Regions from separate parts of the Lysinibacillus sp. JK80 genome, predicted to be linked through region 1. Evidence: a T-box and tRNA genes for the amino acid it is inferred to sense, from the RefSeq annotation. Region 1 holds a T-box; the other regions hold tRNA genes.
What was found. The T-box of region 1 lies ahead of trpS (tryptophan--tRNA ligase). A T-box ahead of a tRNA ligase gene usually reads a tRNA of that ligase, here a tRNA-Trp.
Positions count from the first base shown of each region.

Region 2: it has a tRNA-Trp gene. The T-box ahead of trpS (tryptophan--tRNA ligase) is inferred to sense a tRNA for this amino acid. The anticodon was not compared.
Region 3: it has a tRNA-Trp gene. The T-box ahead of trpS (tryptophan--tRNA ligase) is inferred to sense a tRNA for this amino acid. The anticodon was not compared.

Region 1 is NZ_CP058997.1:2,300,134-2,310,593, forward strand. Features, by position in the region: gene HXV90_RS11930 (DsbA family protein) at 1-329, shown strand, start outside; gene pepF (oligoendopeptidase F) at 721-2,538, opposite strand; gene HXV90_RS11940 (competence protein CoiA) at 2,590-3,708, opposite strand; gene mecA (adaptor protein MecA) at 3,902-4,570, opposite strand; gene spxA (transcriptional regulator SpxA) at 5,004-5,399, opposite strand; T-box leader at 5,891-6,112, shown strand; gene trpS (tryptophan--tRNA ligase) at 6,228-7,217, shown strand; gene HXV90_RS11960 (YuzI family membrane protein) at 7,220-7,441, opposite strand; gene fabF (beta-ketoacyl-ACP synthase II) at 7,548-8,789, opposite strand; gene HXV90_RS11970 (beta-ketoacyl-ACP synthase III) at 8,820-9,758, opposite strand; gene HXV90_RS11975 (YjzD family protein) at 10,224-10,418, shown strand.
Region 2 is NZ_CP058997.1:2,826,882-2,837,341, reverse strand. Features, by position in the region: gene HXV90_RS14295 (SLC13 family permease) at 1-1,241, shown strand, start outside; rRNA gene HXV90_RS14290 (16S ribosomal RNA) at 1,630-3,181, shown strand; rRNA gene HXV90_RS14285 (23S ribosomal RNA) at 3,364-6,291, shown strand; rRNA gene rrf (5S ribosomal RNA) at 6,359-6,474, shown strand; tRNA gene HXV90_RS14275 (tRNA-Val) at 6,486-6,561, shown strand; tRNA gene HXV90_RS14270 (tRNA-Asp) at 6,566-6,641, shown strand; tRNA gene HXV90_RS14265 (tRNA-Thr) at 6,650-6,725, shown strand; tRNA gene HXV90_RS14260 (tRNA-Tyr) at 6,733-6,816, shown strand; tRNA gene HXV90_RS14255 (tRNA-Trp) at 6,821-6,894, shown strand; tRNA gene HXV90_RS14250 (tRNA-His) at 6,943-7,018, shown strand; tRNA gene HXV90_RS14245 (tRNA-Gln) at 7,028-7,102, shown strand; tRNA gene HXV90_RS14240 (tRNA-Lys) at 7,116-7,188, shown strand; tRNA gene HXV90_RS14235 (tRNA-Arg) at 7,207-7,283, shown strand; tRNA gene HXV90_RS14230 (tRNA-Pro) at 7,299-7,375, shown strand; tRNA gene HXV90_RS14225 (tRNA-Ala) at 7,391-7,466, shown strand; tRNA gene HXV90_RS14220 (tRNA-Ser) at 7,480-7,572, shown strand; tRNA gene HXV90_RS14215 (tRNA-Phe) at 7,579-7,654, shown strand; tRNA gene HXV90_RS14210 (tRNA-Gly) at 7,660-7,733, shown strand; tRNA gene HXV90_RS14205 (tRNA-Ile) at 7,738-7,811, shown strand; tRNA gene HXV90_RS14200 (tRNA-Asn) at 7,818-7,894, shown strand; tRNA gene HXV90_RS14195 (tRNA-Glu) at 7,896-7,967, shown strand; gene HXV90_RS14190 (nitric oxide synthase oxygenase) at 8,537-9,583, shown strand; gene HXV90_RS14185 (hypothetical protein) at 9,635-10,168, shown strand; gene HXV90_RS14180 (CynX/NimT family MFS transporter) at 10,232-10,460, opposite strand, start outside.
Region 3 is NZ_CP058997.1:3,887,591-3,898,050, reverse strand. Features, by position in the region: rRNA gene HXV90_RS19610 (23S ribosomal RNA) at 18-2,945, shown strand; rRNA gene rrf (5S ribosomal RNA) at 3,058-3,173, shown strand; tRNA gene HXV90_RS19600 (tRNA-Asn) at 3,190-3,266, shown strand; tRNA gene HXV90_RS19595 (tRNA-Ser) at 3,272-3,363, shown strand; tRNA gene HXV90_RS19590 (tRNA-Glu) at 3,388-3,462, shown strand; tRNA gene HXV90_RS19585 (tRNA-Val) at 3,478-3,553, shown strand; tRNA gene HXV90_RS19580 (tRNA-Met) at 3,580-3,654, shown strand; tRNA gene HXV90_RS19575 (tRNA-Asp) at 3,658-3,733, shown strand; tRNA gene HXV90_RS19570 (tRNA-Phe) at 3,749-3,821, shown strand; tRNA gene HXV90_RS19565 (tRNA-Thr) at 3,834-3,909, shown strand; tRNA gene HXV90_RS19560 (tRNA-Tyr) at 3,919-4,002, shown strand; tRNA gene HXV90_RS19555 (tRNA-Trp) at 4,016-4,089, shown strand; tRNA gene HXV90_RS19550 (tRNA-His) at 4,102-4,177, shown strand; tRNA gene HXV90_RS19545 (tRNA-His) at 4,213-4,288, shown strand; tRNA gene HXV90_RS19540 (tRNA-Gln) at 4,293-4,367, shown strand; tRNA gene HXV90_RS19535 (tRNA-Gly) at 4,373-4,447, shown strand; tRNA gene HXV90_RS19530 (tRNA-Cys) at 4,456-4,529, shown strand; tRNA gene HXV90_RS19525 (tRNA-Leu) at 4,577-4,657, shown strand; gene HXV90_RS19520 (S-layer homology domain-containing protein) at 5,297-9,481, shown strand; gene HXV90_RS19515 (GNAT family N-acetyltransferase) at 9,583-10,455, shown strand.

The DNA of each region.
Region 1 (10,460 bases):
TTAAACGCGAAATGGAAGTAGATGAAGTACCAAGTATCGTATTTTTCAATGAATGTATTGAAGATGAGGGACTAAAAGTTAGTGGTAGCTATTCCTATGAAGTTTATGAACATATTTTACAAGAAATGCTGAACGAACAGCTTGTCCGTCAGCCTTTACCATCAATAGAGGACTTATTTTCTAAATTCCATACTCTTTCTACAAATGAAATAGCTTTTATCTATTCATTAACAGAGCAAGCAGCAGAGCGTGAACTAAAGAAACGCATGCTGCAACAAAAGATCGAACGAATCCAGACTACTCACGCTACGTTATGGCGTCTTAAATAATAAAATAAACAATAGGGACTCCAATCATCATGATGGAGTCCCTTTTTCAAGATAACGCAAAATACAAAGAAGCGCCTCTATCCTCGACCGATAGAGACGCTTCTTTTTCACAAAGGGGATGGGAGAAATGTTCACGTTCAAACAAAGGGGTGTATGTTTGTTTTGTGATTTATTTCACAAGAATTACTCTATCATGGAATAATATATTTAGCAATGAAACCAATACTAGATTCACAAATTTGTCAAATAGAAAGCGATTACAAACAGTATTTTTCCAAGATGCACACTTTTAAACTATTTAGAAATCAAAAAAAAACATTATTCTTTCCTTTTAATTTATGCTGTTAATAAAAATAATTGGGCTATAGGAACATTCCTATAGCCCAATTAATTAGTTATTTAACAATAATTTTTCTAATTCATTTAAACGTTCTTCAAATACTTTACATGCATCTTCAATTGGCTTAGCTACGTTCATATCAACGCCTGCTGCCTTTAATACCTCAATAGGGAAATCAGAGCATCCCGCTTTTAAGAAGTTATTAATATAACGTTCTACAGCTGGTGCACCCTCCTCTAAAATTTGTTTACTCAATGCTGTAGCGGCTGATTTACCAGTCGCATACTGATAAACATAGTAATTATAGTAGAAGTGTGGAATACGAGCCCATTCTAAGCCTATTTCCTCATCAACCGCCATATCATCACCGAAGTACTTTTTGTTTAATTCATAGTAAACTTCTGTTAAACGATCTGCTGTCAAGGATTCACCGTTCTTATCCATCTGATGAATAAGGTGTTCGAACTCTGCAAACATTGTTTGTCTGAATACCGTACTTCTGAAGCCATCTAGCCAATGGTTTAATAAGTATATTTTTTGTTGTGGATCATCAATTGTTTTCAGTAAATAGTCATTTAATAACTCTTCATTGCAAGTAGAAGCGACCTCTGCCACAAAAATAGAGTAGTCTCCATAAACAAAAGGCTGGTTGTTACGTGAATAATAACTATGAACACTATGGCCAAATTCATGTGCTAATGTAAATAGATTGTTCACATTATCCTGCCAATTCATTAAAATATACGGATTCGTACCATAGGCGCCTGAAGAATAGGCTCCACTACGCTTCCCTTTATTCTCTAAAACATCGACCCAGCGGTTATCCAGTCCATTTTGAACGATGCTTTGATATTCCTCCCCTAATGGAGCTAAAGCCTTTACTAAAATATCTTTCGCTTCATCATAAGAGACCTTCATTTCCACCTCTTTAACTAGTGGCGCAAATAAATCCCACATATGCAATTCGTCTACACCCAATAATTTCTTACGCAACGAAATATAACGTTGCATAGCTGGTAAATGCTTATGAATTGTTTCCACCAGCTGATCATAGACATTTTCAGGAATGAAGTTATTAGACATGGCAGCGTGGCGTGCAGATTCATAATGACGAATTCGAGCACTTACATTATGCTTCTTTACATTACCAGTTAGCGTAGCCGAGAACGTATTTTTAAACTTGCCGTATGTTTCGTACATAGCCTTAAATGCGCCTTCACGTACAGAGCGATCCTTGCTCTCTAAAAACTTGATATAATTACCATGCGTAAGTTGTACTTCTTCTCCCTCTTCATTTTTCACATGAGGGAATACCATATCGGCATTGTTTAACATGCTGAATGTATTCGAAGCTGTACCTGTCACCTCAGACATTTGCGCTAGCAATGCCTCCTGTTCGGCTGGTAATACATGTGGACGTGCCATTGTAATTTCTTTTAAAGATTGCTTATATAGTTCTAGGTCTTGATTTTCTGTTAAGTAGCGTTCAATCGTTTCTTCACTTAATGACAGAATTTCTGGCGTTAAATAGGAAAGGCCAGCTGAGATACTCGTTGCCAATGTTTGAATACGGCTGTTCATATCTTGATAAAAGCTATTTGTAGTATCTTGATCATAGCGCATATGAGCATATGTGTAGAGCTTCATTGCACGTTCATATATATGATCATGATACTGTAAAGCTGCTAATAATACCTCTGCCCCATTATTTAAAGTACCTGCATAGCTAGGTGCTTGTTTAGCAAGCTCTGCAACCTCCTTCAATTCCTCTTCCCAAGCTGCATCTGTTGCAAAGATGTCTTCTAAGCGCCATGTTAATTCTTCTGGTACTTCTTTTCGAACCAAAACCTGATTACTGTTACTAGCCATATATGCCAGCCCCCTTTATATGTGCTTTTTTCCTTTTACTCTCATATTTTCTCAGTATATTGTGGCAATTGCAAATAAATGTACATAGACTTGCTCACAATTATCTAGTAAACCATCCTCATGATGCATACGCTTAAGAAGATACCCATAATTTTGAATAGCCCTGAGTGCTTGTTCGGTTACTTCCAGCTGATGCTTACATAAAAAGTTTTCCATCTGCCCCTTTGTTAATTCAAATGGAAGACGTCCTAATTGTTTACTAAAATAAAACAGCATTATTTGCCACTCGCTCGTAAACAAAGGGATAGCTGCTCCTTCTTTCACTGGAATACCAATGTATGGTGGCAGAGCAGTAAGAGAAAGATTTAATTCATAGCAATTACGTAAAAATGGATCTTGTGCCCCCTTCTTGCTATGTAAAAGACGACTATGCGCAAATTGCCTACAAGTCTGTTTATAGAGCTGCCAATAGCGTCGAAATTCTTCTGGGGTAATACGTTGAGGTCTATAAAAAGGGAAATGTTGTAGATCGACCGAAATTTTCTGTACTTTACCTATGAAAGTATGCCCATGAACATGAAGAAGATTCGTCCAATAAACAAACTGGGCTGTCACCGGGTTGTACGTCAATAAATATGGTAAATCCGTTGTCGTTATAAACGCCTTTTGTAAGAGTGGAGAGATTCTAATTTTTCTGATGCCGTTGACAGCTTCTTTGCCTTGTGGAGTTTGAAAAAGCCAAATTGCTTGTATATCGTTTCTTTCATAGCCCATTGTTCGTTGATGCCATTTTTCATGAGAGATAGTACTACATTGAAATTCAACTGCAAACTGCTCCTTATCGAGTGTAACAAGCAAATCTGGGCGCTGAGAAACCTCCTTTAAATATGGTTCTAGTTTCACCTGATGTCCATGCTTTTGGAGCCACTCATATAATTGCACTTTACCTTGTAAATGTATTTTAGATTCATTTTCTGCGAACAGCTGTGAACATTGATTTTTTGTGAAGTGAGCAAAGTGGGGAATATTATAGTTACCTATTTTCAATTGAACTTGTTCTAAACATTGAGGGCAATAAAATTTCATTTGCCGCCTATATCGCTGTAAAGCTTTCCTCGTATATTGATATGGGAGAAATAGTTGCTGTTGATTGTTATAGGCAATCAGCATAGTATCAGCTCCTTTTTAGCCAACTATAATAGAATGGATTTTCACTAACAAAAATAAAGCACCTTTTTCTTGAAATTTTAAAAATGCGCTCTTATTCAAGCTCTTTGATGCTGAAAACATAAAAAAGGACTGTAGCGAAACTCGATTCATTTACGAGTTTCACTACAGTCTAAAATAATTAGTGTTTCATTGCCTATGCAAAGTATTTTCGAACTGTTTCAAAGCAATTGAATTCCATAATCTTTTCACCGTACTCCTCTAGACGATGAATTGTAAAATTGGATGGTGTTAAAAATTCCTTGATAACTGCATTTCTATCATGACGATTTAAATCCTCATCTGCGTTTCCGAAATCAACAACTAGATAGTACCAATTTTCATATTTGAATAATGAGGAATCCACTAATTCGTCTGTCATTCGTTTTGCGACAGGGATTAACTCATCAATATCTTTAAATTTATAAACATAAATGTCTGTATCCATAAATAATTCTGACTCATCCATGTCACCAAATTGAGTTAGTTGGCTAAGAAGATCCTCTCCAACTTCATCGAATGGTGCAAACATATCTTTGTGTTCATCAAAATTCGAATGACCATCTAATGTTTCACCGTCTTTTAAAATATGTGCACGTGTGACAATGATTTCTAAGCCTACTTCAGATGCATTGATATGAATCCAAATCGGACCCTCTACATCAAAATAATCCTCCGTGTTTACTTCATCAATCATATCCCAAAAAAGTTGTTCACCCTTTGCTCGATTGTACCAAATTTCTTCACGACTATAGCCGCGATCCTCTATATCATTGTACGTAATAAAGAGCTTGAGTGTATTTTCATTTACACGTTCGATGTCCACTAGACCTCATCTCCCTTCACTGTCATATGTCGAAAAACAGTTTGTTTCATTAGTATGCTTTTATTCTTTGTTTTTAACCTTCATACTGCATTTGTTTTTCAACCTTTGACCACACTACAGTAAAACCATCGAGTAACCGTAAACATGAATTTTTGTGTTCACAGTTGTCTCTAACTCTATTGTATGCTGTTCTGTCATAAAATGAAAAGGATATACACCGTTTCACAGAAGATATTTGAATTATTGAAATTGTAGTAAACTATTTAACTTAAATCAAGTTTAACATACTTTTACGGAAATATATGACTTTTCCCTATTAATTATTATACTTCATATAGAAGGTTTTACAGAAGTAAAACATAAAAAAAAGATGTCACAACATGTATTCCACATCTGTAACATCTATTACATATATTATTCAGAATAGAAAGGTTTAATTCACCATTCGTTGCGCTTCTTGTAATTGATATGCTCGAACTTTTCGAGGTAGGAAACGACGAATTTCATCTTCATTGTAGCCAACCTGCAGACGTTTTTCATCTAAAATAATTGGTCTACGTAGTAAGCCAGGATATTCCTGAATTAATTCATATAAACGTTGTAATGGTAAGCTTTCAACGTCCACATTTAATTTTTGGAATATTTTAGAACGAGTGGAAATGATTTCATCAGTTCCATCTTCTGTCATTCGTAAAATTTTTTTTATTTCACTTATGCTAAGCGGTTCAGAAAATATATTACGTTCTGTATATGGAATTTCGTGCTCCTCTAACCAAGCTTTTGCTTTACGACAAGAGGTACAACTTGGTGATGTAAATAGGGTTACGATCATTCTGACACATCCTTTCATTTAAAAATCATTATCTATAAACCAGAACCAATGTGTTAAATTAGAATTAATGTAATGTAAAATACACAGTACCATTATACAGTACTCAGCTGTATTTGAATATAGTTCCAATAAAAAAAATCTGAACCTATCCATAAATATTCTGTCTATTCATACAGCTTTCAAATATGATGTATTTTCTTCAAACTTATGTGCTACTACTACCATTCCCATTTTTAAAGCATTTTAAACATCTAAACAGATATCTCAGTTGTTCTCATTTAAGAAAAATAATCGAGAAAATTGTCAATCCCACGTGTACATCTAAACAATTTTTTAATAAAAAATTATAAATTTATAACAAAATTACATAACAAAAAAAGCATATAATTTTTTCTAGAAAAAAAACACCGTCAAAAGTCTGACTTTACACAAAGGAATCTTTATAATATAATTCTTTGCAATCAAATCAATTTGAACAATTTAAATTGATAAAAACGCTGACGAAGAGTAGTACATATGCTAATTCACGTATAGAGAGTCTGTGGTTGCTGTAAACAGATCGTGGATGCATGTGGAATGGACTTCCGAGTTAGCTTTGTGAACGCTACTTGAAGCTATTAGCAAAGCTCGTCCCTTCACGTTACGAAGCTGAGTGGCCTTTTTAGGCAAGCTGGGTGGTACCGCGGATTCAAACATCATTCGTCCCTTCATTAGAAAAAATCTAATGAGGACGCATGATGTTTTTTTGTCTTCATCACCAAGTTGAAAGGTGAAGACAACGCTGTGACACAAGTTACAGCAATTGAATTCGAGGAGGAATTTTTTATGACAACTATTTTTTCTGGCGTACAGCCTACAGGTATCGTAACATTAGGGAACTATTTAGGAGCATTCAAGCAGTTCCCGGCACTACAAGATGAAGGAAACGCTATTTATTGTATCGTTGATCAACATGCCATCACTGTTGCACAAGATCCTAAAGAATTACGAGAAAGTATTCGTAAGCTTGCTGCTACCTACATTGCTACTGGCATTGACCCTAAAAAATCGACATTATTTATTCAATCAGAGGTGCCAGCGCATGCTCAGGCAGGATGGATGTTACAATGTGTTGCGTCTATCGGTGAGCTAGAACGTATGACACAATTCAAAGATAAATCACATGGTAAGGAAAGCGTATCTGCTGCTCTTTTAACATATCCACCACTAATGGCTGCAGACATTCTACTTTATAACACAAATATTGTCCCTGTCGGCGATGATCAGAAACAGCATATTGAGCTAACTCGTGACCTTGCAGAACGCTTTAACAAACGCTTTGGCGATGTTTTAACAATTCCAGAAATTCAATTACCTAAAGCTGGCGCACGCATTAAATCCTTACAAGAGCCAACAAAGAAAATGAGTAAATCAGATCCAAATACGAAAGCGACAATTCGCTTATTAGATACTGCGAAAGACATTGAGAAAAAAATTAAATCAGCTGTAACTGACTCTGACGGCATCGTTGCATTTGATGTGGAAAATAAACCAGGTGTTTCAAATTTATTGACAATCGAATCAGCTATTTCAGGGGTAGCCGTTGAAGATTTAGTCAAAAAATATGAGGGAATTGGTTATGGTGGATTCAAGCAGGGTGTAGCAACAGCAGTAATTGAACACCTAACACCTATTCAAGAGAAATTCTATCATCTAGTAGAATCATCAGAATTAGATGTCATTCTAGATGAAGGTGCTGAAAAGGCTAATGCGATTGCTAGTGCTACATTAAAACGTATGGAAGATGCTATGGGTCTTGGTCGCGCACGTCGCTAAACTTACGGCTTGTCTGAGGATCGATCAAAGCCCAAATCAAGCACAACTGCGCAGATGATGATACAGGCTCCTACCGCCATATAAAATTCTGTTGTTTGAAAAATAAATTTGAAAACAACCTTCCATGAATAACCTAGTGTGCGGTAATTTAAATACAATATGAGATTCCCTACAGAGAGGATCATTAAGCCATAACTTACTAAAAATAAAAAGAGACGAAACATAGTAAGGGCATCCTTTCTATTTCTTCTTACTTATCATTTATTCACAAAACTATAAAAAAAGACGTCAGCCATTTAAATTTGGCTGACGTTTTTTTATGTTTATCTATTATGCTTCATATTTTTTGAATAGGAGACTTGCATTATGACCACCAAAACCAAGAGAATTACTCATTGCATATTGAATATTTGCTTCTCTTGCTTCGTTTGGAACATAATCTAAATCACATTCAGGATCAGGATCTTTTAAATTGATTGTAGGTGGTAAAATCCCTTCTTTAAGGGCTAATGCTGTGAAAATAGCTTCCACACCACCTGCTGCTCCTAATAAGTGACCCGTCATAGATTTTGTTGAGCTCATTGCAAGGTTATACGCATGATCACCAAAAGCAGTTTTCACAGCTTGTGTTTCGAATAAATCGTTATATGGCGTACTTGTACCATGGGCATTAATATAATCAACTTGTGATGGCTCTACGCCACCATCTGTTAATGCTTGCGTCATCGCACGTGCTGCACCTTCACCCTCTGGAGCTGGAGCCGTAATGTGATGCGCATCCCCAGTTGCACCATAACCTAAAACTTCAGCATAGATTTTGGCACCACGAGCTTTTGCATGTTCATATTCTTCTAAAATGACAATACCCGCTCCTTCTCCGATAATAAAGCCATCTCGGTTTTTATCGAATGGGCGACATGCTGCTTGTGGATCTTGATTTAATGATAGTGCTGTATTGGCACAAAAACCTGCAACCGCCATTGTTACGATTGGTGATTCAGCACCACCAGAAATCATAACATCAGCATCTCCACGCTCAATTACTTTAAAGGCATCACCAATAGAGTTTGTGCCTGAAGCACATGCCGTTACAGAACAAGAATTAATCCCCTTTGCACCAAAGTGAATAGAGACTTGGCCCGATGCCATATCAGGAATCATCATTGGGATAAAGAAAGGACTAACACGTCTTGCGCCACGCTCTTGGAATGTTAAAAATTGTTGTTCATATGTTTCCATTCCACCGATACCAGAACCAATCCATACACCTGCACGTGGAGCTAGCTCTTCATCAATTGTTAGCTGTGCATCTTCCATTGCCATAATAGAAGCCGCTAATGCGTATTGTGTGAAGCGATCCATTTTACGTGCTTCCTTACGATCAATGTATTTTTCAATATCAAAATCCTTCACTTCTGCGGCGATTTTTGCGGCAAAAAGATCTTTATTTAAACGTGTCAGCTCACCAATGCCAGATTTACCAGCTTTAATGTTTGCCCATGTTTCTTCGATGCTATTTCCTAGTGGTGTAACTGCGCCAATTCCTGTAATTACTACTCGTCTTTTACTCATTGTCTTACTCCCCTCAAGCATTTTTCCTACTTATTTTCCCCATCTCATGGCTACGGCACCCCATGTTAAGCCGCCACCAAAACCTACAAGGACTAATAAATCATCCTCTTTAATCTTACCTGCTTCGAGCTCATCTACCAAGGAAATACCAATAGATGCTGCTGAAGTATTTCCATATTTATGAATCGTTTTTGACATTTTTTCTGGTGGTAGCTCTAAACGCTCACGTGCAGATTCCATAATACGTATATTTGCCTGATGTGGCACTAGGAAATCAACGTCTTCTTTTGTTAATCCCGCTTTCTCTAATACATTAACAGCCGATTCACCCATTTGTCGAACAGCAAATTTAAACACTTCACGACCATTCATCGCAATTGTATCTTGCTTCGTTAAATAAAGATTCTTTCCGCCTGTACCGTCTGCACCAAGTTCGAAGGATAGAATACCTCTACCTTCAGAGACTTGCCCAATGATAGCTGCACTGGCACCATCGCCAAATAATACAGCTGTATTGCGATCTTCCCAATCAACGACTTTCGACAGCTTTTCAACACCTACTACTAAGACATATTTATAAGCATTTGCCTCAACAAAGTGCTTTGCTGTCACTAAACTATATATAAATCCTGCACATGCTGCTGCTTGATCCATTGCTGCAGCATTTACTGCTCCGATTTGTTCCTGAATCATACAAGCTACACTTGGAAAAGTTTGATCCTGTGTGACAGTTGCTACAAGAATTAAACCAATTTCCTCAGGCGTAATACCCGCATTTGCAATAGCTTCTTTTGCAGCAGCTACTGCCAAATCTGAAGTTTCCTGATCATCTGCCGCAAAATGACGTTCTTCAATGCCTGTTCGAGTACGAATCCATTCATCAGAAGTATCCATGATTTTTTCCAAATCAAAATTTGTAACGACCTTCTCAGGAACATATTTGCCTATTCCTATAATACCAGCGTTCATATAGCAACCCCTCAGCTTTCTTACTATCAATTATTAGTAACTGGTCATAATTATAACGCATATAAAAGGAATGACGCAAGATGATTTAAAATTTATGCGGCTGAGGGTAGTGTTCTTTGAATATAGAAGTGAAGAATTTTATGGAATGAGGTTATTCTGTTTAGAGCTTTATCTATCGTACTTTGTTGAGCTTGTTCATTATTTTTCAAAGCACCTTGCATCATGTATGAGCGGTGTTCTTCCCTTTTGGAGCACTTTTCACCCGCTTAGGAGCGCATTCCCCTATTTCAGAGCTGTTCCTAAATACTTTACATTACTAAACATAAAATACTAAATCTCATATTTGTTGTGACAAAATCGCCATGTTTCACATAAATGGTTCATTTTTTTTTGATTTATGTTATGATATGATAATGAATATGAGTAAAACCTTATGATGAAAAAAGTTCGGTTGAGGTGAAATTAATGCAATATATCGTAACGTTCATATGGTCATTCCTACTAGTTTCTATGTTAAACTACGTAGTCAGCTCTGTACTTGGTGTACCATTTGATTTCAAAACTGGGGCAATCGTTTCTGTTGTATTCTCCATCCTTATCTTTATTATTGGAGCAATCATTCCAAACGACCCTACACCAGAAGCTGCAGACCATCATTAATTCAGCTAGAAAAAGCCTGTTCAGCTTCATGCCGAACAGGTT
Region 2 (10,460 bases), 530 kb from region 1:
AAAACCGTACACAGACCAATGAAGGCTATAAACTTTCGCCGAAAAAAATTATTAAACAATATGATTTAAATAATCGTCTATTTAAAATCTCCGTTCCTGAGGAGTCACCTATTATTGAAACATCGTTAGCGGAATTAAAACTACCAGCTAAGTATATGCTTTGTATGATGAAAATTCATCGGAAATCACAGGAGGGCATTAATTTACTACCGATGACTTATCAAGAAATGGCAGGACCAACTAGTGTCATTCATGCCAAGGATGAGTTATATGTTCAAGGAGAAATAGAGGATATTCGGCGTTTTGTTGAGGATTATCATCTTGAGATGCAAGGATTAGTTGAAGGAGAAGCCGATGAATTGGTATCGAAGCATCTGGGTATTGCAGAGGTATTGCTTACCCCAAATTCGAGCTTTATCAATGAAACGGTTAGTTCCCTTGGGTTCCGGGAAAAATACAATCTAAATATCATTGGTATTAATCGTAAGGGTGGTTACAAGCTTCAGGATATGGTGTCTCACAAATTAAAATTTGGGGACGCAATATTAGTACAGGGAGCATGGGATGAAATTCTTTTGTTAGCAAGAGAAACGCAAGATGTCGTGGTTGTAGGACAGCCGAAAGAACACGCAAGTGTGGCAGCAGCTACAGGCAAAGCTGGAATTGCGGGGATTATTATGTTATTCATGATTATTTTGATGGCATTTGAAGTTTTCCCTGCTGTCATTTCTGTGATGATTGGTGCTGTACTTATGATTTTAACAGGCTGCTTGAGAAACATGGAAGATGCCTATAGCAATATGAATTTTGAAAGTATTGTGTTAGTGGCTGCCATGTTACCAATGGCGACAGCGTTAGAAAAAACAGGGGGCATGACCATTTTATCTGATGGTATTATTAATGCTTTAGGTGGTTTCGGACCATACGGTGTACTCATAGGAGTTTATATTTTGACAGCTATTTTCGGTCAATTTATTAGTAATACGGCAACTGCTGTATTGTTTGCACCCATTGCCATGAGTGCAGCCATTGCAATGGAGGTTAGTCCCGCAACATTTATGATTGCAGTCGCAGTTGCAGCAAGTATGGCATTTGCTACGCCAATTGCTTCCCCTACGAATGCACTGGTAATGACGGCGGGGGGCTATAAATTTATGGATTTCGTAAGAATAGGGGTTCCGTTACAGCTTGTTATGTTTATTGTGATGATGATAGCCATCCCGTTCTTTTTCCCATTTTAAAAACTCGGTTTCTTTACCGAGTTTTTTGTTTTTTTAAAGATCTATTATTTTTTTGTAGGAAATTATGATAAAATTATTTTCTAGTTCATGGTCTAATATTGAACTAGCTTGTGAATAGATTTTATAGTTACTAATATAGGAAGTTTTACTTTGGTAATAAAAATAATAAAGTTTTTTATTAAAAAGTGTTGACCTTTTAAAAATAAGGGTGTAGTATTATACAAGTCGCCAGGGTGACACGCTAAAATAAAGCAAAACATGAACCTTGAAAACTGAACAAGCAAAACGTAATCAATAAAGTTTTAAGTAGCTAGTTTTGCTAGTGAACAAAACAAAAATTTTGGACATCAAACATGATGCCAGCAAAATTTGAGCTAATCAAATTTCTTTTATGGAGAGTTTGATCCTGGCTCAGGACGAACGCTGGCGGCGTGCCTAATACATGCAAGTCGAGCGAACAGAAAAGGAGCTTGCTCCTTTGACGTTAGCGGCGGACGGGTGAGTAACACGTGGGCAACCTACCCTATAGTTTGGGATAACTCCGGGAAACCGGGGCTAATACCGAATAATCTCTTTTGCTTCATGGTGAAAGACTGAAAGACGGTTTCGGCTGTCGCTATAGGATGGGCCCGCGGCGCATTAGCTAGTTGGTGAGGTAACGGCTCACCAAGGCGACGATGCGTAGCCGACCTGAGAGGGTGATCGGCCACACTGGGACTGAGACACGGCCCAGACTCCTACGGGAGGCAGCAGTAGGGAATCTTCCACAATGGGCGAAAGCCTGATGGAGCAACGCCGCGTGAGTGAAGAAGGTTTTCGGATCGTAAAACTCTGTTGTAAGGGAAGAACAAGTACAGTAGTAACTGGCTGTACCTTGACGGTACCTTATTAGAAAGCCACGGCTAACTACGTGCCAGCAGCCGCGGTAATACGTAGGTGGCAAGCGTTGTCCGGAATTATTGGGCGTAAAGCGCGCGCAGGCGGTCCTTTAAGTCTGATGTGAAAGCCCACGGCTCAACCGTGGAGGGTCATTGGAAACTGGGGGACTTGAGTGCAGAAGAGGAAAGTGGAATTCCAAGTGTAGCGGTGAAATGCGTAGAGATTTGGAGGAACACCAGTGGCGAAGGCGACTTTCTGGTCTGTAACTGACGCTGAGGCGCGAAAGCGTGGGGAGCAAACAGGATTAGATACCCTGGTAGTCCACGCCGTAAACGATGAGTGCTAAGTGTTAGGGGGTTTCCGCCCCTTAGTGCTGCAGCTAACGCATTAAGCACTCCGCCTGGGGAGTACGGTCGCAAGACTGAAACTCAAAGGAATTGACGGGGGCCCGCACAAGCGGTGGAGCATGTGGTTTAATTCGAAGCAACGCGAAGAACCTTACCAGGTCTTGACATCCCGTTGACCACTGTAGAGATATAGTTTCCCCTTCGGGGGCAACGGTGACAGGTGGTGCATGGTTGTCGTCAGCTCGTGTCGTGAGATGTTGGGTTAAGTCCCGCAACGAGCGCAACCCTTGATCTTAGTTGCCATCATTTAGTTGGGCACTCTAAGGTGACTGCCGGTGACAAACCGGAGGAAGGTGGGGATGACGTCAAATCATCATGCCCCTTATGACCTGGGCTACACACGTGCTACAATGGACGATACAAACGGTTGCCAACTCGCGAGAGGGAGCTAATCCGATAAAGTCGTTCTCAGTTCGGATTGTAGGCTGCAACTCGCCTACATGAAGCCGGAATCGCTAGTAATCGCGGATCAGCATGCCGCGGTGAATACGTTCCCGGGCCTTGTACACACCGCCCGTCACACCACGAGAGTTTGTAACACCCGAAGTCGGTGAGGTAACCTTTTGGAGCCAGCCGCCGAAGGTGGGATAGATGATTGGGGTGAAGTCGTAACAAGGTAGCCGTATCGGAAGGTGCGGCTGGATCACCTCCTTTCTAAGGATTATTTCGGAATACAAACCTTGGGTTTGTAAGATTACGTTTTGCGTTCAGTTTTGAAGGTTCATTCTATCTGAATGAAACACTTCAAAACTTGTTCTTTGAAAACTGGATAAAACGACATTGAAATTGTAACAAACACATTTATTTTTTTAAGTTTTTTATAGGCTTAATAACTTGGTTAAGTTATTAAGGGCGCACGGCGAATGCCTTGGCACTAGGAGCCGAAGAAGGACGGCACTAACACCGATATGCTTCGGGGAGCTGTAAGTGAGCTTTGATCCGGAGATTTCCGAATGGGGGAACCCACTACGTTTAATCGCGTAGTATCTTGACGTGAATACATAGCGTCTTGAAGGCAGACCCAGGGAACTGAAACATCTAAGTACCTGGAGGAAGAGAAAGAAAAATCGATTCCCTGAGTAGCGGCGAGCGAAACGGGAAGAGCCCAAACCAAGAGGCTTGCCTCTTGGGGTTGTAGGACACTCTATACGGAGTTACAAAAGAGCGAGTTAGATGAAGCGACTTGGAAAGGTCCGCCAGAGCAGGTAAAAGCCCTGTAGTCGAAAGTTCGTTCTCTCCTGAGTGGATCCTGAGTACGGCGGAACACGTGAAATTCCGTCGGAATCCGGGAGGACCATCTCCCAAGGCTAAATACTACCTAGTGACCGATAGTGAACCAGTACCGTGAGGGAAAGGTGAAAAGCACCCCGGAAGGGGAGTGAAAGAGATCCTGAAACCGTGTGCCTACAAGTAGTTAGAGCCCGTTAATGGGTGATAGCGTGCCTTTTGTAGAATGAACCGGCGAGTTACGATTACGTGCAAGGTTAAGCTTTAGAAGGCGGAGCCGCAGCGAAAGCGAGTCTGAATAGGGCGAAGTAGTACGTGGTCGTAGACCCGAAACCAGGTGATCTACCCATGTCCAGGGTGAAGGTGAGGTAACACTTACTGGAGGCCCGAACCCACGCACGTTGAAAAGTGCGGGGATGAGGTGTGGGTAGCGGAGAAATTCCAATCGAACTTGGAGATAGCTGGTTCTCTCCGAAATAGCTTTAGGGCTAGCCTCGTGATGAGAATACTGGAGGTAGAGCACTGTTTGGACTAGGGGGCCATCCCGGTTTACCGAATTCAGACAAACTCCGAATGCCAGATATTTATACACGGGAGTCAGACTGCGAGTGATAAGATCCGTAGTCAAAAGGGAAACAGCCCAGACCACCAGCTAAGGTCCCAAAGTAATCGTTAAGTGGAAAAGGATGTGGCGTTGCACAGACAACCAGGATGTTGGCTTAGAAGCAGCCATCATTTAAAGAGTGCGTAATAGCTCACTGGTCGAGTGACGCTGCGCCGAAAATGTATCGGGGCTAAACGATTCACCGAAGCTGTGGATTGACATCTACGATGTCAGTGGTAGGAGAGCGTTCTAAGTGCGTTGAAGTCAGATCGGAAGGACTGGTGGAGCGCTTAGAAGTGAGAATGCCGGTATGAGTAGCGAAAGACGGGTGAGAATCCCGTCCACCGTATGACTAAGGTTTCCTGAGGAAGGCTCGTCCGCTCAGGGTTAGTCGGGACCTAAGCCGAGGCCGATAGGCGTAGGCGATGGACAACAGGTTGATATTCCTGTACCACCTCCTCACCGTTTGAGAAATGGGGGGACGCAGTAGGATAGGGTAAGCGCGCCGTTGGTTGTGCGCGTCCAAGCAGTAAGGCGTGTGTGTAGGCAAATCCGCACACTGTAACGTTGAGCTGTGATGGCGAGTCCGTATGGACGAAGTTCCTGATTTCACACTGCCAAGAAAAGCCTCTATCGAGGTGAGAGGTGCCCGTACCGCAAACCGACACAGGTAGTCGAGGAGAGAATCCTAAGGTGTGCGAGAGAACTCTCGTTAAGGAACTCGGCAAAATGACCCCGTAACTTCGGGAGAAGGGGTGCTCTTGAGCGTGCAAGCGCATGAGAGCCGCAGTGAATAGGCCCAGGCGACTGTTTAGCAAAAACACAGGTCTCTGCAAAACCGTAAGGTGACGTATAGGGGCTGACGCCTGCCCGGTGCTGGAAGGTTAAGAGGAGTGGTTAGCGCAAGCGAAGCTGCGAATTGAAGCCCCAGTAAACGGCGGCCGTAACTATAACGGTCCTAAGGTAGCGAAATTCCTTGTCGGGTAAGTTCCGACCCGCACGAAAGGCGTAACGATCTGGGCACTGTCTCAACGAGAGACTCGGTGAAATTATAGTACCTGTGAAGATGCAGGTTACCCGCGACAGGACGGAAAGACCCCGTGGAGCTTTACTGTAGCCTGATATTGAATTTTGGTACAACTTGTACAGGATAGGTAGGAGCCAGAGATCTCGGAGCGCCAGCTTCGAAGGAGGCGTCGGTGGGATACTACCCTGGTTGTATTGAAATTCTAACCCATGCCCCTTAGCGGGGCAGGAGACAGTGTCAGGCGGACAGTTTGACTGGGGCGGTCGCCTCCTAAAAGGTAACGGAGGCGCCCAAAGGTTCCCTCAGAATGGTTGGAAATCATTCGTAGAGTGTAAAGGCACAAGGGAGCTTGACTGCGAGACCTACAAGTCGAGCAGGGTCGAAAGACGGGCTTAGTGATCCGGTGGTTCCGCATGGAAGGGCCATCGCTCAACGGATAAAAGCTACCCCGGGGATAACAGGCTTATCTCCCCCAAGAGTCCACATCGACGGGGAGGTTTGGCACCTCGATGTCGGCTCATCGCATCCTGGGGCTGTAGTCGGTCCCAAGGGTTGGGCTGTTCGCCCATTAAAGCGGTACGCGAGCTGGGTTCAGAACGTCGTGAGACAGTTCGGTCCCTATCCGTCGTGGGCGTAGGAAATTTGAGAGGAGCTGTCCTTAGTACGAGAGGACCGGGATGGACACACCGCTGGTGTACCAGTTGTCTTGCCAAAGGCATCGCTGGGTAGCTATGTGTGGACGGGATAAGTGCTGAAAGCATCTAAGCATGAAGCCCCCCTCAAGATGAGATTTCCCATTACGCAAGTAAGTAAGATCCCTCAAAGACGATGAGGTAGATAGGTTCGAGGTGGAAGTGTGGTGACACATGGAGCTGACGAATACTAATCGATCGAGGACTTAACCAAAAAAGTTTGAAACTTTCAATGTATCGTTTATCTAGTTTTGAAAGAATAAGTCTTTCAGCTGAATAAGTGAAGTGATGATGGCAAAGAGGTCACACCCGTTCCCATACCGAACACGGAAGTTAAGCTCTTTAGCGCCGATGGTAGTTGGGGGCTTCCCCCTGTGAGAGTAGGACGTCGCTTCGCTTATTTTTTGTGGAGGATTAGCTCAGCTGGGAGAGCACCTGCCTTACAAGCAGGGGGTCGGCGGTTCGAGCCCGTCATCCTCCACCATTTTGGTCCCGTGGTGTAGCGGTTAACATGCCTGCCTGTCACGCAGGAGATCGCCGGTTCGATCCCGGTCGGGACCGCCATTATTATTGCCGGTGTAGCTCAGTTGGTAGAGCAACTGACTTGTAATCAGTAGGTCGTGGGTTCGACTCCTATCGCCGGCACCATTCCCTTGGAGGGGTAGCGAAGTGGCTAAACGCGGCGGACTGTAAATCCGCTCCTTAGGGTTCGGCGGTTCGAATCCGTCCCCCTCCACCATTTTAGGGGCATAGTTCAACGGTAGAATAGAGGTCTCCAAAACCTTTGGTGTGGGTTCGATTCCTACTGCCCCTGCCAGGTATTGAGGTACTCGTTCATAATACAGCTAATATAATCTATATAGTGGCGATTGTGGCGAAGTGGTTAACGCATCGGATTGTGGTTCCGACATTCGTGGGTTCGATTCCCATCAGTCGCCCCATTTTAAAATTGGGGTATAGCCAAGCGGTAAGGCAACGGATTTTGATTCCGTCATGCCTAGGTTCGAATCCTAGTACCCCAGCCATTTTTAATTTCACGAGCCATTAGCTCAGTTGGTAGAGCATCTGACTTTTAATCAGAGGGTCGAAGGTTCGAGTCCTTCATGGCTCATCATTTTTTAATTAACATGCGCCCGTAGCTCAATTGGATAGAGCGTCTGACTACGGATCAGAAGGTTATGGGTTCGACTCCTGTCGGGCGCGCCAATAAAATCATGTTTACGGAATGTAGCTCAGCTTGGTAGAGCACTTGGTTTGGGACCAAGGGGTCGTAGGTTCGAATCCTGTCATTCCGACCATCTTTCATGATAAATGGGGCCTTAGCTCAGCTGGGAGAGCGCCTGCCTTGCACGCAGGAGGTCAGCGGTTCGATCCCGCTAGGCTCCACCATTGTAATATTTTTGGAGGTATACCCAAGTCTGGCTGAAGGGATCGGTCTTGAAAACCGACAGGCGGGTAACACCGCGCGGGGGTTCGAATCCCTCTACCTCCTCCATTTTTCGGGTCAGTAGCTCAGTTGGTAGAGCATTAGATTGAAGCTCTAAGTGTCGGCGGTTCGATTCCGTCCTGACCCACCATTATTGCGGGTGTAGTTTAATGGTAAAACCTCAGCCTTCCAAGCTGATGTCGTGAGTTCGATTCTCATCACCCGCTCCAAAATGGGCCTATAGCTCAGCTGGTTAGAGCGCACGCCTGATAAGCGTGAGGTCGATGGTTCGAGTCCATTTAGGCCCATATTATTCCGAAGTAGCTCAGTTGGTAGTAGCACCTGACTGTTAATCAGGTTGTCGCAGGTTCGAGTCCTGCCTTCGGAGCCACGGCCCGTTGGTCAAGTGGTTAAGACACCGCCCTTTCACGGCGGTAACACGGGTTCGAATCCCGTACGGGTCATCAAGCATGTAGCACAGATGTGTGTTACATGCTTTTTTCTATTCTCCTGTTCTTTAAACGATAAAAGATAATGCAATAGCAGAAAAAGACCTATTTGCAAGGTGAGGGACTGAATTTAATTCCCTTAGCATCTTACTATGGGCTCCTATAAGCCGTTTCACTTACCACGTACACTTCCATGGTCAATACTTTTGTGAAGGCTGCTTGACTTCTCTAGTATAGCGATACAGGCGAAATCCTGGCCAGAGAATTTGTGAAACTGGTTCTGCTCTATGCGAAAGCGAAGCAACAGCAGCAAGTAAGTAGCCCAGAACGTATAGCTTTTTCACCATTTACAAAAATTCTATTGATTTCTTTGTTCTACAACCCCCTGAAAAAGGCTACATGACTACTGTAGCCTTTTTATATTAATTAAAATCTTTCTCCCTTACATTCTCTTACAAAGAGAGTCTATAGAGTAAATATGAACAAACTATTTCATATATAAAATATGTATGTTTTTTCAATTACTATTTTCATGGTGCTTGTTGTTTTGTTCCTCTAATATGAGGATAAGTGGAGGAATCGATATGAATATACAGGAGATACAGCAATTTTTAAGTCTATATCAGACAGAACAAAATGAATCAGAACTTTGGTTAAAGAATAGATTACAGGCAGTTAAGGATGCAGGTGAATATCACCCAACAACAGAGGAGCTAGTTTTTGGCGCACGGGTGGCATGGCGAAATAGCAATAAGTGTATTGGACGTCTGTTTTGGCAGTCACTGCATGTGGTGGATGCACGTGATGTTTTAGATGAAAAGGCTATTTTTCAAAAATTACTAGAACATATTGATTATGCGACAAATCATGGGAAAATTCGTCCAACTATAACAGTGTTTGCTTCAGATAGAGTACGGATTTGGAATCATCAACTAATTCGTTATGCAGGCTATGAAACAGATGCAGGCATTATTGGAGATTCACAGTCCATTAAATTTACAAAAGTGTGTGAGTCGTTAGGATGGAGGGGTAAAGGAACTGATTTTGATGTACTACCACTCGTTATACAGGTGGATAATCGTGCTCCTCAAATGTTTGTAATTCCTGAAGAAAATATAGTAGAGGTCTCAATCCGTCATCCAGAGTCAATCGATGTGGAGAAATTAGGAATGAAGTGGTATGCCGTACCTATTATTTCGAGTATGCGTTTTCAAATGGCTGGAATTGATTTTCAAGCAGCTCCATTTAACGGCTGGTATATGGGAACAGAGATTGGTGCACGAAATTTAGCAGATCATGATCGTTATAATATGTTACCTGCAATTGCAGAGATTTTTAATCTTGATACAACCAAACATGCGTCTCTTTGGCGTGATCGTGCTTTAGTAGAACTTAATATTGCTGTTCTTCACTCATTTAAAGAAGATGGTGTGAGCATTGTTGATCATCATACAGCAGCTCAGCAGTTTAAATTGTTTGAGGAGGCAGAAAAATCAACAGGAAGAGAAGTTACAGGCAACTGGACATGGTTAATCCCACCACTTTCCCCTGCCACAACTCATATATTCCATAAACCCTATGTAAATATTTATCATACACCAAATTATTTTTACAAAAAACCATGCTATTAGTGTAAAGGAATTGTTTACTTTCAATACTTTTGATGAGAGAGGGCGCTTACTATGTTAAATCAGCAAATTCCCAATATCCCATGGAGACAATTGACGACACCTTATGGTAGAGGTACAGCCATTCCTAAGCTGATAGAACAGGAGCAATACACACAACTAGCTGAATTAATTGAACATCAAGGTACACTGTGGCAGGTGACACCATGGGTTTTGCTTGTCCTGCTAAAAAAGCTTACTCGTAAAAAATTAGAGGCTGTCTCCTTACAAGAGGTACAGTTATATTTAGCTGTGGCACATGCTATTACCAAGGATTATCTCGACCCAGTCAATACTGTTAAAAATATGCAGGAGCTATTAGACGTCAACTATTTGTGGATAGAAAATGAGGATAATGATGAGCAGGAGTGGGAGAAAGAAACGCCAAAGGGCTATGAGGAGCAAGCTTTTGTAGGCTATTACTATTATAGTTATATGCTTTTACAAGAGGCTGTTCCTATTTTTTCTACTATAACAGCTCATAATAATGAAGCATCAGAATGCCTTGCTGAATTGCTAACATTACTCCGCAATCCGACAATTAAGTAATGTGTAAACACTATATAGAAATAGAGCAGATGGAGGAATCTAATCCACCTGCTTTATTTAATTTTAATGCACATATTCATCCTTAGAGGCTCTCATTGAGCAAAAGAAGAGTAACATTGCTACAACGACAAAGAGCCATCCCGCAATATTCCAGCCGCCAAATAAATCATGCAAGTAGCCAAAAAGAATAGGACCAATTGCGGCAAATAAATAACCCAAAGATTGCGCAAAGCCTGATAAATCTGCTGCTTCAAATGCAGTACGAGTACGGAGAGTGAAGAACATCATTGCT
Region 3 (10,460 bases), 1.6 Mb from region 1:
TATAGGCTTAATAACTTGGTTAAGTTATTAAGGGCGCACGGCGAATGCCTTGGCACTAGGAGCCGAAGAAGGACGGCACTAACACCGATATGCTTCGGGGAGCTGTAAGTGAGCTTTGATCCGGAGATTTCCGAATGGGGGAACCCACTACGTTTAATCGCGTAGTATCTTGACGTGAATACATAGCGTCTTGAAGGCAGACCCAGGGAACTGAAACATCTAAGTACCTGGAGGAAGAGAAAGAAAAATCGATTCCCTGAGTAGCGGCGAGCGAAACGGGAAGAGCCCAAACCAAGAGGCTTGCCTCTTGGGGTTGTAGGACACTCTATACGGAGTTACAAAAGAGCGAGTTAGATGAAGCGACTTGGAAAGGTCCGCCAGAGCAGGTAAAAGCCCTGTAGTCGAAAGTTCGTTCTCTCCTGAGTGGATCCTGAGTACGGCGGAACACGTGAAATTCCGTCGGAATCCGGGAGGACCATCTCCCAAGGCTAAATACTACCTAGTGACCGATAGTGAACCAGTACCGTGAGGGAAAGGTGAAAAGCACCCCGGAAGGGGAGTGAAAGAGATCCTGAAACCGTGTGCCTACAAGTAGTTAGAGCCCGTTAATGGGTGATAGCGTGCCTTTTGTAGAATGAACCGGCGAGTTACGATTACGTGCGAGGTTAAGCTTTAGAAGGCGGAGCCGCAGCGAAAGCGAGTCTGAATAGGGCGAAATAGTACGTGGTCGTAGACCCGAAACCAGGTGATCTACCCATGTCCAGGGTGAAGGTGAGGTAACACTTACTGGAGGCCCGAACCCACGCACGTTGAAAAGTGCGGGGATGAGGTGTGGGTAGCGGAGAAATTCCAATCGAACTTGGAGATAGCTGGTTCTCTCCGAAATAGCTTTAGGGCTAGCCTCGTGATGAGAATACTGGAGGTAGAGCACTGTTTGGACTAGGGGGCCATCCCGGTTTACCGAATTCAGACAAACTCCGAATGCCAGATATTTATACACGGGAGTCAGACTGCGAGTGATAAGATCCGCAGTCAAAAGGGAAACAGCCCAGACCACCAGCTAAGGTCCCAAAGTAATCGTTAAGTGGAAAAGGATGTGGCGTTGCACAGACAACCAGGATGTTGGCTTAGAAGCAGCCATCATTTAAAGAGTGCGTAATAGCTCACTGGTCGAGTGACGCTGCGCCGAAAATGTATCGGGGCTAAACGATTCACCGAAGCTGTGGATTGACATCTACGATGTCAGTGGTAGGAGAGCGTTCTAAGTGCGTTGAAGTCAGATCGGAAGGACTGGTGGAGCGCTTAGAAGTGAGAATGCCGGTATGAGTAGCGAAAGACGGGTGAGAATCCCGTCCACCGTATGACTAAGGTTTCCTGAGGAAGGCTCGTCCGCTCAGGGTTAGTCGGGACCTAAGCCGAGGCCGATAGGCGTAGGCGATGGACAACAGGTTGATATTCCTGTACCACCTCCTCACCGTTTGAGAAATGGGGGGACGCAGTAGGATAGGGTAAGCGCGCCGTTGGTTGTGCGCGTCCAAGCAGTAAGGCGTGTGTGTAGGCAAATCCGCACACTATAACGTTGAGCTGTGATGGCGAGTCCGTATGGACGAAGTTCCTGATTTCACACTGCCAAGAAAAGCCTCTATCGAGGTGAGAGGTGCCCGTACCGCAAACCGACACAGGTAGTCGAGGAGAGAATCCTAAGGTGTGCGAGAGAACTCTCGTTAAGGAACTCGGCAAAATGACCCCGTAACTTCGGGAGAAGGGGTGCTCTTGAGCGTGCAAGCGCATGAGAGCCGCAGTGAATAGGCCCAGGCGACTGTTTAGCAAAAACACAGGTCTCTGCAAAACCGTAAGGTGACGTATAGGGGCTGACGCCTGCCCGGTGCTGGAAGGTTAAGAGGAGTGGTTAGCGCAAGCGAAGCTGCGAATTGAAGCCCCAGTAAACGGCGGCCGTAACTATAACGGTCCTAAGGTAGCGAAATTCCTTGTCGGGTAAGTTCCGACCCGCACGAAAGGCGTAACGATCTGGGCACTGTCTCAACGAGAGACTCGGTGAAATTATAGTACCTGTGAAGATGCAGGTTACCCGCGACAGGACGGAAAGACCCCGTGGAGCTTTACTGTAGCCTGATATTGAATTTTGGTACAACTTGTACAGGATAGGTAGGAGCCAGAGATCTCGGAGCGCCAGCTTCGAAGGAGGCGTCGGTGGGATACTACCCTGGTTGTATTGAAATTCTAACCCATGCCCCTTAGCGGGGCAGGAGACAGTGTCAGGCGGACAGTTTGACTGGGGCGGTCGCCTCCTAAAAGGTAACGGAGGCGCCCAAAGGTTCCCTCAGAATGGTTGGAAATCATTCGTAGAGTGTAAAGGCACAAGGGAGCTTGACTGCGAGACCTACAAGTCGAGCAGGGTCGAAAGACGGGCTTAGTGATCCGGTGGTTCCGCATGGAAGGGCCATCGCTCAACGGATAAAAGCTACCCCGGGGATAACAGGCTTATCTCCCCCAAGAGTCCACATCGACGGGGAGGTTTGGCACCTCGATGTCGGCTCATCGCATCCTGGGGCTGTAGTCGGTCCCAAGGGTTGGGCTGTTCGCCCATTAAAGCGGTACGCGAGCTGGGTTCAGAACGTCGTGAGACAGTTCGGTCCCTATCCGTCGTGGGCGTAGGAAATTTGAGAGGAGCTGTCCTTAGTACGAGAGGACCGGGATGGACACACCGCTGGTGTACCAGTTGTCTTGCCAAAGGCATCGCTGGGTAGCTATGTGTGGACGGGATAAGTGCTGAAAGCATCTAAGCATGAAGCCCCCCTCAAGATGAGATTTCCCATTACGCAAGTAAGTAAGATCCCTCAAAGACGATGAGGTAGATAGGTTCGAGGTGGAAGTGTGGTGACACATGGAGCTGACGAATACTAATCGATCGAGGACTTAACCAAAAAAGTTTGAAACATTCAATGCACCGTTTATCCAGTTTTGAAAGAATAAAATATTAGAATATACTTGTAATTTTTATAAGATATGTTATAATAAGTATTGTCTTTCAAATAGTCTAGTGATGATGGCAAAGAGGTCACACCCGTTCCCATACCGAACACGGAAGTTAAGCTCTTTAGCGCCGATGGTAGTTGGGGGCTTCCCCCTGTGAGAGTAGGACGTCGCTAGGCTATATACTAAAATTATTCCGAAGTAGCTCAGTTGGTAGTAGCACCTGACTGTTAATCAGGTTGTCGCAGGTTCGAGTCCTGCCTTCGGAGCCATTCTTGGAGAGTTGTCCGAGTGGCCGAAGGAGCACGATTGGAAATCGTGTAGGCGGTTAACACTGTCTCAAGGGTTCAAATCCCTTACTCTCCGCCAGCACTTTGATGTGTTCCAAACGATGGCCCCTTGGTCAAGTGGTTAAGACACCGCCCTTTCACGGCGGTAACACGGGTTCGAATCCCGTAGGGGTCACCAATTCAATACCCAGATGGAGGATTAGCTCAGCTGGGAGAGCATCTGCCTTACAAGCAGAGGGTCGGCGGTTCGAGCCCGTCATCCTCCACCATTATTTTTACAACATTATAGTATTATCGCGGGGTGGAGCAGTGGTAGCTCGTCGGGCTCATAACCCGAAGGTCGTTGGTTCAAATCCAGCCCCCGCAACCAAATGGTCCCGTGGTGTAGCGGTTAACATGCCTGCCTGTCACGCAGGAGATCGCCGGTTCGATCCCGGTCGGGACCGCCATTTACTTTAAAATATGGGTCAGTAGCTCAGTTGGTAGAGCATTAGATTGAAGCTCTAAGTGTCGGCGGTTCGATTCCGTCCTGACCCATCTTGTTTTTTTGCCGGTTTAGCTCAGCAGGTAGAGCAACTGACTTGTAATCAGTAGGTCGTGGGTTCGATTCCTATAGCCGGCACCAGATTTTCCCGGAGGGGTAGCGAAGTGGCTAAACGCGGCGGACTGTAAATCCGCTCCTTAGGGTTCGGCGGTTCGAATCCGTCCCCCTCCACCAGTTTTATTATTTTAGGGGCATAGTTCAACGGTAGAATAGAGGTCTCCAAAACCTTTGGTGTGGGTTCGATTCCTACTGCCCCTGCCAATTAATTTTATGGCGATTGTGGCGAAGTGGTTAACGCACCGGATTGTGGTTCCGGCATTCGTGGGTTCGATTCCCATCAGTCGCCCCATCACATATAAAATTAATAAACATCATAATACAATGGCGATTGTGGCGAAGTGGTTAACGCACCGGATTGTGGTTCCGGCATTCGTGGGTTCGATTCCCATCAGTCGCCCCATTGTTGGGGTATAGCCAAGCGGTAAGGCAACGGATTTTGATTCCGTCATGCCTAGGTTCGAATCCTAGTACCCCAGCCATTTTTGCGGAAGTAGTTCAGTGGTAGAACACCACCTTGCCAAGGTGGGGGTCGCGAGTTCGAACCTCGTCTTCCGCTCCATGTATGACGGCGGCATAGCCAAGTGGTAAGGCACGGGTCTGCAACACCCTTATCACCGGTTCAAATCCGGTTGCCGCCTCCATATTTTAACTGTTAATCGGTTTATCCGATTTTTTTTATCTCCATTATGCCGGTGTGGCGGAATTGGCAGACGCGCACGACTCAAAATCGTGTTCCTTTGGAGTGTCGGTTCGACCCCGACCACCGGTATCAATTACAACGAAGAATCCTTGATATATCAGGGGTTCTTTTTTTGTTGTAAAAAATTATAGAAAGTATATAAACATAGATAAAGGAGCGGAGGACTGAATGGGTCATATTTTGCCTTTACAGCAGCTATATTTTGCGCTGTATTAGCAAACTTAAGTTATTTAATATAATCTAGGTTCATTATGGTAACGTTAACTGATAAATTAATGTGTACTTCCCTCTTAAAAGCAAAAAATGACAAGACAGAGTTTAGTTTCTTCCTTCACTTAGAAACAAGTGGCATTAAGAAATGTTTTGTATCAATGAAACATGAAAACATCAATCACAACGTATGGGTCATGCATGAAGTTGAACTAAAATTTTTGTTCTATTAATTGAAAATTTATATATATTAATTTTACTATTTATTATAAAATATTTTTACCACATTTGTATGATAGGTAGACTAATTTCTCTAAAATGGAAAGTAAAAAAGGATATATCTAAAATATTTGGTAATAACTACCCAAAAACCATTGTGGAATTATAATAAGAAAGGGAGATATTCCAATTTAAAAAAACATACAAAAAGATATATCGCAAATTACTATTTATTAGTAAATAAGTCACCATCAATAATGAGGGAAAGAATGTGAGATTATGAAAAAAAAGAATAAAAATTTTAACAAGATAATAGCATCTACAGTTACAGCATCTGTTGTGGTAGGTAGTTTAGTGACAGTGATACCAAATGCTAACGCAGCTGCAACTAAATTCAAAGATGTACAGTCAAATGCATACTTTTATGAAGCAGTAAATAGTTTACATGCACGTAATATTATAAGTGGCTATGAAGATGGTACTTTCCGTCCAAACGAACCTTTAACTCGCGCCCATGCTGCAAAAATCATCGCACTTGCATTAGATTTAGATACAACTAATATTAAGAACCCAGGATTTAAAGATGTCTCTGAAAAGCATAGTTTCTATAAATATATTGCTGCATTAGCCGATAAAGGAATTATTGTGGGATCTGAAGGTGAATACAGACCGAATGATCCTGTGAATCGAGCACAGATGGCAAAAATCATCTCATTAGCCTATGATTTAAAATCAGAAAATTCTCAACAAAAAATAAACTTTACAGATGTGAGTCAAGATGATTGGTTTAATAATTATGTTGGGGTATTGATTGAAAATGAAGTCACATCCGGAACAACCCCAACAACATTTTCGCCTAATAAAAGTGTGACTCGTGGACAACTAGCAGCGTTCATTTACCGTAGTGAAAACAAAATAACACCTGTTCCTGTTCATTTGAATGAGACGATCTCCAATATTACAGATGAGACACTGGTGACTTCTGAAGGTACATACACACTTTCAGATGATCAAAAGAAATGGATTAATCCGAGTAATCTAGCGACATTAAAAGGTGCCAACTTAAAACTAACTATAAAAGAGAATAAAATTGAACAAATACAATCTATTGAATTAACTGCAAAAGGTACACCAAGTACTGATACTAATAACCCCTATGTAAATCATGCTGTCTTTGATGGAAAAGGTGCAACTATCGATTCTACTGTCATTGTAAATAGCGATTACATCACAATGAAGAATATCACCATTAAAGGCGATTTACATGTTGGTAAAGGCGTTGAGAATTCTTTCTACTCTGAATTCTTGAAAGTGGAAGGTAAAACGACGATTGATGATACTTTGCAACTAGCAAATCAAACTAATGCATATAAATCTTTTGGAGCAAAGGTTGCATCTATGAATAACTTACCTATAGCTGCGAATGAAACTAAAGTAAGAGGAAGAGTAGTTTTCAGTGAATTTCAATTGGGTGATGTGGGTGTGGATAAAAATGCTGATGTTATTTTCCTATCGAAAACATCTGGAGCATCTACAGTAGGAGAGATTGTTGTTAATAGCAATGCAATATTAACTGCTGGAAGTTCAGTGGTGCTTCCTAAAGTATTGATTGTCCAGGGAGCTACTGACGTTGTCATTAACTCAAATGTAACTTCTTTACAAGTAACAACTACAGGTGAGGTTAAATTATCTGGTAAAAGTGACATTGTTAATCTATCTCTTATGACAAGTGCAAATGTAAATCTGCAAACAATCGGTCGAGTAAGTAATCTTGAAACACTTAATAGAGAAACAAAAGTTACAATAGGAACAGAAACCAAAATTGGCAACCTTGTTATTCCAACAGGTTCAAAACCTGCTGATATAATTCAAAATTATAATTCTGTAAAAGGCAATGTCGAACGAATTGCTGGAACAAAAAACCCAGATTTATCCGATACGTCATCTGATAACTCAGGTAGCGGGTCTATTGATACAACAGTTCCCGTAGCACCATCAGCACCAAAGGGTTTACAAGGGGTGTCTCCAACTTTAGTAGGAAATGATGGTAAGATTACAGGTTTAAATGCAAGTAAGAAATATCAATATAAACTAGTTACAGACACAAGTTGGACGAATGTACCTTTATTAGCAACAGAAATTATTGGCTTAGGTGCAGGAAACTATGAAGTACGGTATGCAGCAAGTGGGAACATACCAGCAAGTTTTTCAACGACGGTATATGTTCAAAGTTCAAATCAATCACAAGCTCCTTCACACATACAATTGGTTAATTACGCGACAGCAGGCAAGGATATGATTGCTTTACCTTCATTACCAGTAGGCTCATTAATTAAAGTGTATGATGCAAGTACAAATGGAAATATCCTTGGAAGCTTTTCAGTAACAACGTCAACTGCACTTAGTATAGTAGAGATTCTAGGAGGATTTCCTCTAGGACTTGATAAAGTCTATGTAACAGTTACAGAAAACGGAAAAACTGAAAGCACAAGAGTCGAAAAAGGAGTACCAACGACTTTCCCGAATGCACCAGCAGTTAGTGATATTACTGTTACTGACAATGCTACTGGGGCAGACAAAGTGACAGTTAAACTACCTTCCCCAATAGGTGATTATATGATTTCTGTATACGATGTTTCAGGCAATCAATTAGAATGGGGTATACTTCCTGACGGAAATGGTGAAAAATCAATTGCGATTTCCTCTGGTTTTGCTAATGGGATGTCTGAAATTGATGTAGCGATTATAAAAGTAACAGACAATGGTACTCAATATGCAGAGAGTTTAAGAACACGAGTTAGCATCGGATCTTTAAGCCCATTAGCTGTTACGGCAGTGGATGATCCATTCAGTAACGATAAAATAAATATTACAGTTGGTGAACCTGTAGATTTAGGTAATGAGTTTGCTTTTAAAGTTTTTGATGATGCGAATGCAGCAGACGCTGGAAAGCCATCATTAAATGCTGATGTATCTTCTTGGGAAACACTTCCGCCTGATGGTAAAATTTCATCAGCTGCTGGTAAGGTAGTTGTTGTAGTAGAAAGAACGTCAGCAGGTAAACTCGCTAAAAAGATTGGACAAGTAGTTGCTAATACAATAGTAAATAACCCATTGCTAGAAACGGTTACGATAGATGGTAAAGATGGGGTCAGCTCACAAGATGGAAAAATGGAAACCATTCGCCTAAAATTTTCAGCAAATATTGATCCAACGACAGTAACTAAGGATTCATTTACAGTCCCTGGCTTTACTGTAGAATCTATAAAAGTAACAGACAAAAATGGAAGAACGCCACTGCTTAGCAATGGTAATCCTAATCCATTATATACACAAGGTGAAAACAAATATATTACAATTAGAGTGGAACCAATGGTTGGTACTCACTTCACACCAGAGGTTATTCAAAATCCAAATGAATCTATCATAGATATCAATGGAGTGAATATAGCTGGGATTCATGTGACAGCAGTTGATCAGGCTGCACCAGTTATTATTAGTTCAGGCTTCATAGATAAGGGTTCTAACGGTGTAGATGTAGGGGATCAGTTAACGATTATCTTCTCAGAGGATGTAAATCTTGGTTTGGCTAATCTAATTGATTTAGCGAATGATTTTACTTTAAGTAATCAAACAAATTCTACGTTTGCTTTTGCTAATGATGATACCTTTGAACTTTTAGGAAATACCGTAACTGTCACGTTAGGTGCAACAACCGTATCAAAAATTGAACAAAATACAACCATCACGATGAGTGCAAATGGTAACGATATTTCTTTAAAAGACGCTGCTTTGAATAAAGCGAAGCCTCAAAAAGAATTTGTGAATGAAACAGTCTATTCTGATGCAAAAACAATAAATATAACGAATATACCATTAACAATTGTAAATCCAATTACTGCACCTAATGCAATGAAAGCACAAGGAACGAATGCAGGAACAATGAAACTGACAGGATTAACAGATGGTGTTACGTATGAATATATAATAGATAGTAATGCTACGACATCTATTAGCACAGACTGGGCAGGCGCAACATTAATACCCCTATCAGGAACAACAGAAATTGATAATATTTCGATAAATGCGGGTCAATTTGTGCATATTCGTATAGCTTCAGCAGGAGGGCAACCAGCAAATGATGTGCAAGATTTAGCGCAAATCGAGTTAAATGATATCAAACCTGCTGCTGCACCTGAACCTACAGTAGCGGTTGGTGTTGCTGGGTATACCAAATTATCAAATTTACAAACTCAAGAGACATATGAGTATTTTGTAGATAGCAACCCAAATGCAGCAGATAATGCAGCAGAATGGTCAACTGCTACAACTAAAACTGGTGTTACTTATATTGAGATTCCAGCTAATACTTCGCAATATATTCATATTCGTATAAAAGCCACCGCAGAAAAGCCAGCGTCTTATATAAAAAGTGTTAAAGGTACTGGAAATGAGGGACCTTAAGTAAATCCTTAGTTGGAATGGATCACTTATCGAGGTGATCCATTCCCTTTTTTACTAAACCTCAAATAAAATAGACTATTTTCATTAAGAAGGTAAAAATCATGCTAATCCAAAGAATAAATGAAACCCAAGTTAATGAAGTATTACTGCATTTTAAAAATATTAAAGGTGACTTTTTATTTAATGACCTAAACAATGACTCGTTTGTCCTAGGCGTTTCAGTTGATAAAAATAGTGAAGTTCTCGGAGCAATATTGGCGGAATACAAAGAGTTAGATAGAATGGGCGTCGTCTACTCAGTAAATGTTAGAGATAAGTTTAAAAATAAAAACATAGAAGAAAAACTACTAAAGTTTGCCGAAAAAGAACTAAAAGCAAAAGGCGCAAATGTTTTATATACAAATGTTTTTCCTGAAACTAGTCCGAATGTAAAATACACATTAAGAAAGCAATCGTGGACTCCACCAATTTTAGACAAAACTCACTTTATGATTAATGTGAAAGATATGAGCAAAGAAAAATGGATCGAAAAAAACACATTTCCAGAAGACATCTCTGTTAAAGCGTTGAATCAAATTCATGAAGCGGAACTGGAGTCGTTACGCAATGTTGATTGGTATCCTAAGCATTTATCACCCTTAGAGGATTTTCAATTTGGTGAAGCTAGTCCACAAACGAGTTTTTTGGTTTACTACAAAGAGGAAATCATCGGGTGGATATTAAGTACAAATGTGAATAATGAACATTTATTTATTACTTCCCTCTTTATTAAAGAAGATAGAAGAAATCATTATATTTTAAGACCTTTACTGGGCGAGGTTATTAAAAATCAAATTCAACTAAATATACCGTATGCTTGTTTTGATGTAAGAAATGAAGATGAAAAGGTATTGAAATTCTTTAAGAGTTTTTTTAGATCTTATATTCATACTACAATTGAAATTCACAGTTCGTATAAAATATTAAGACCTTGATTAGA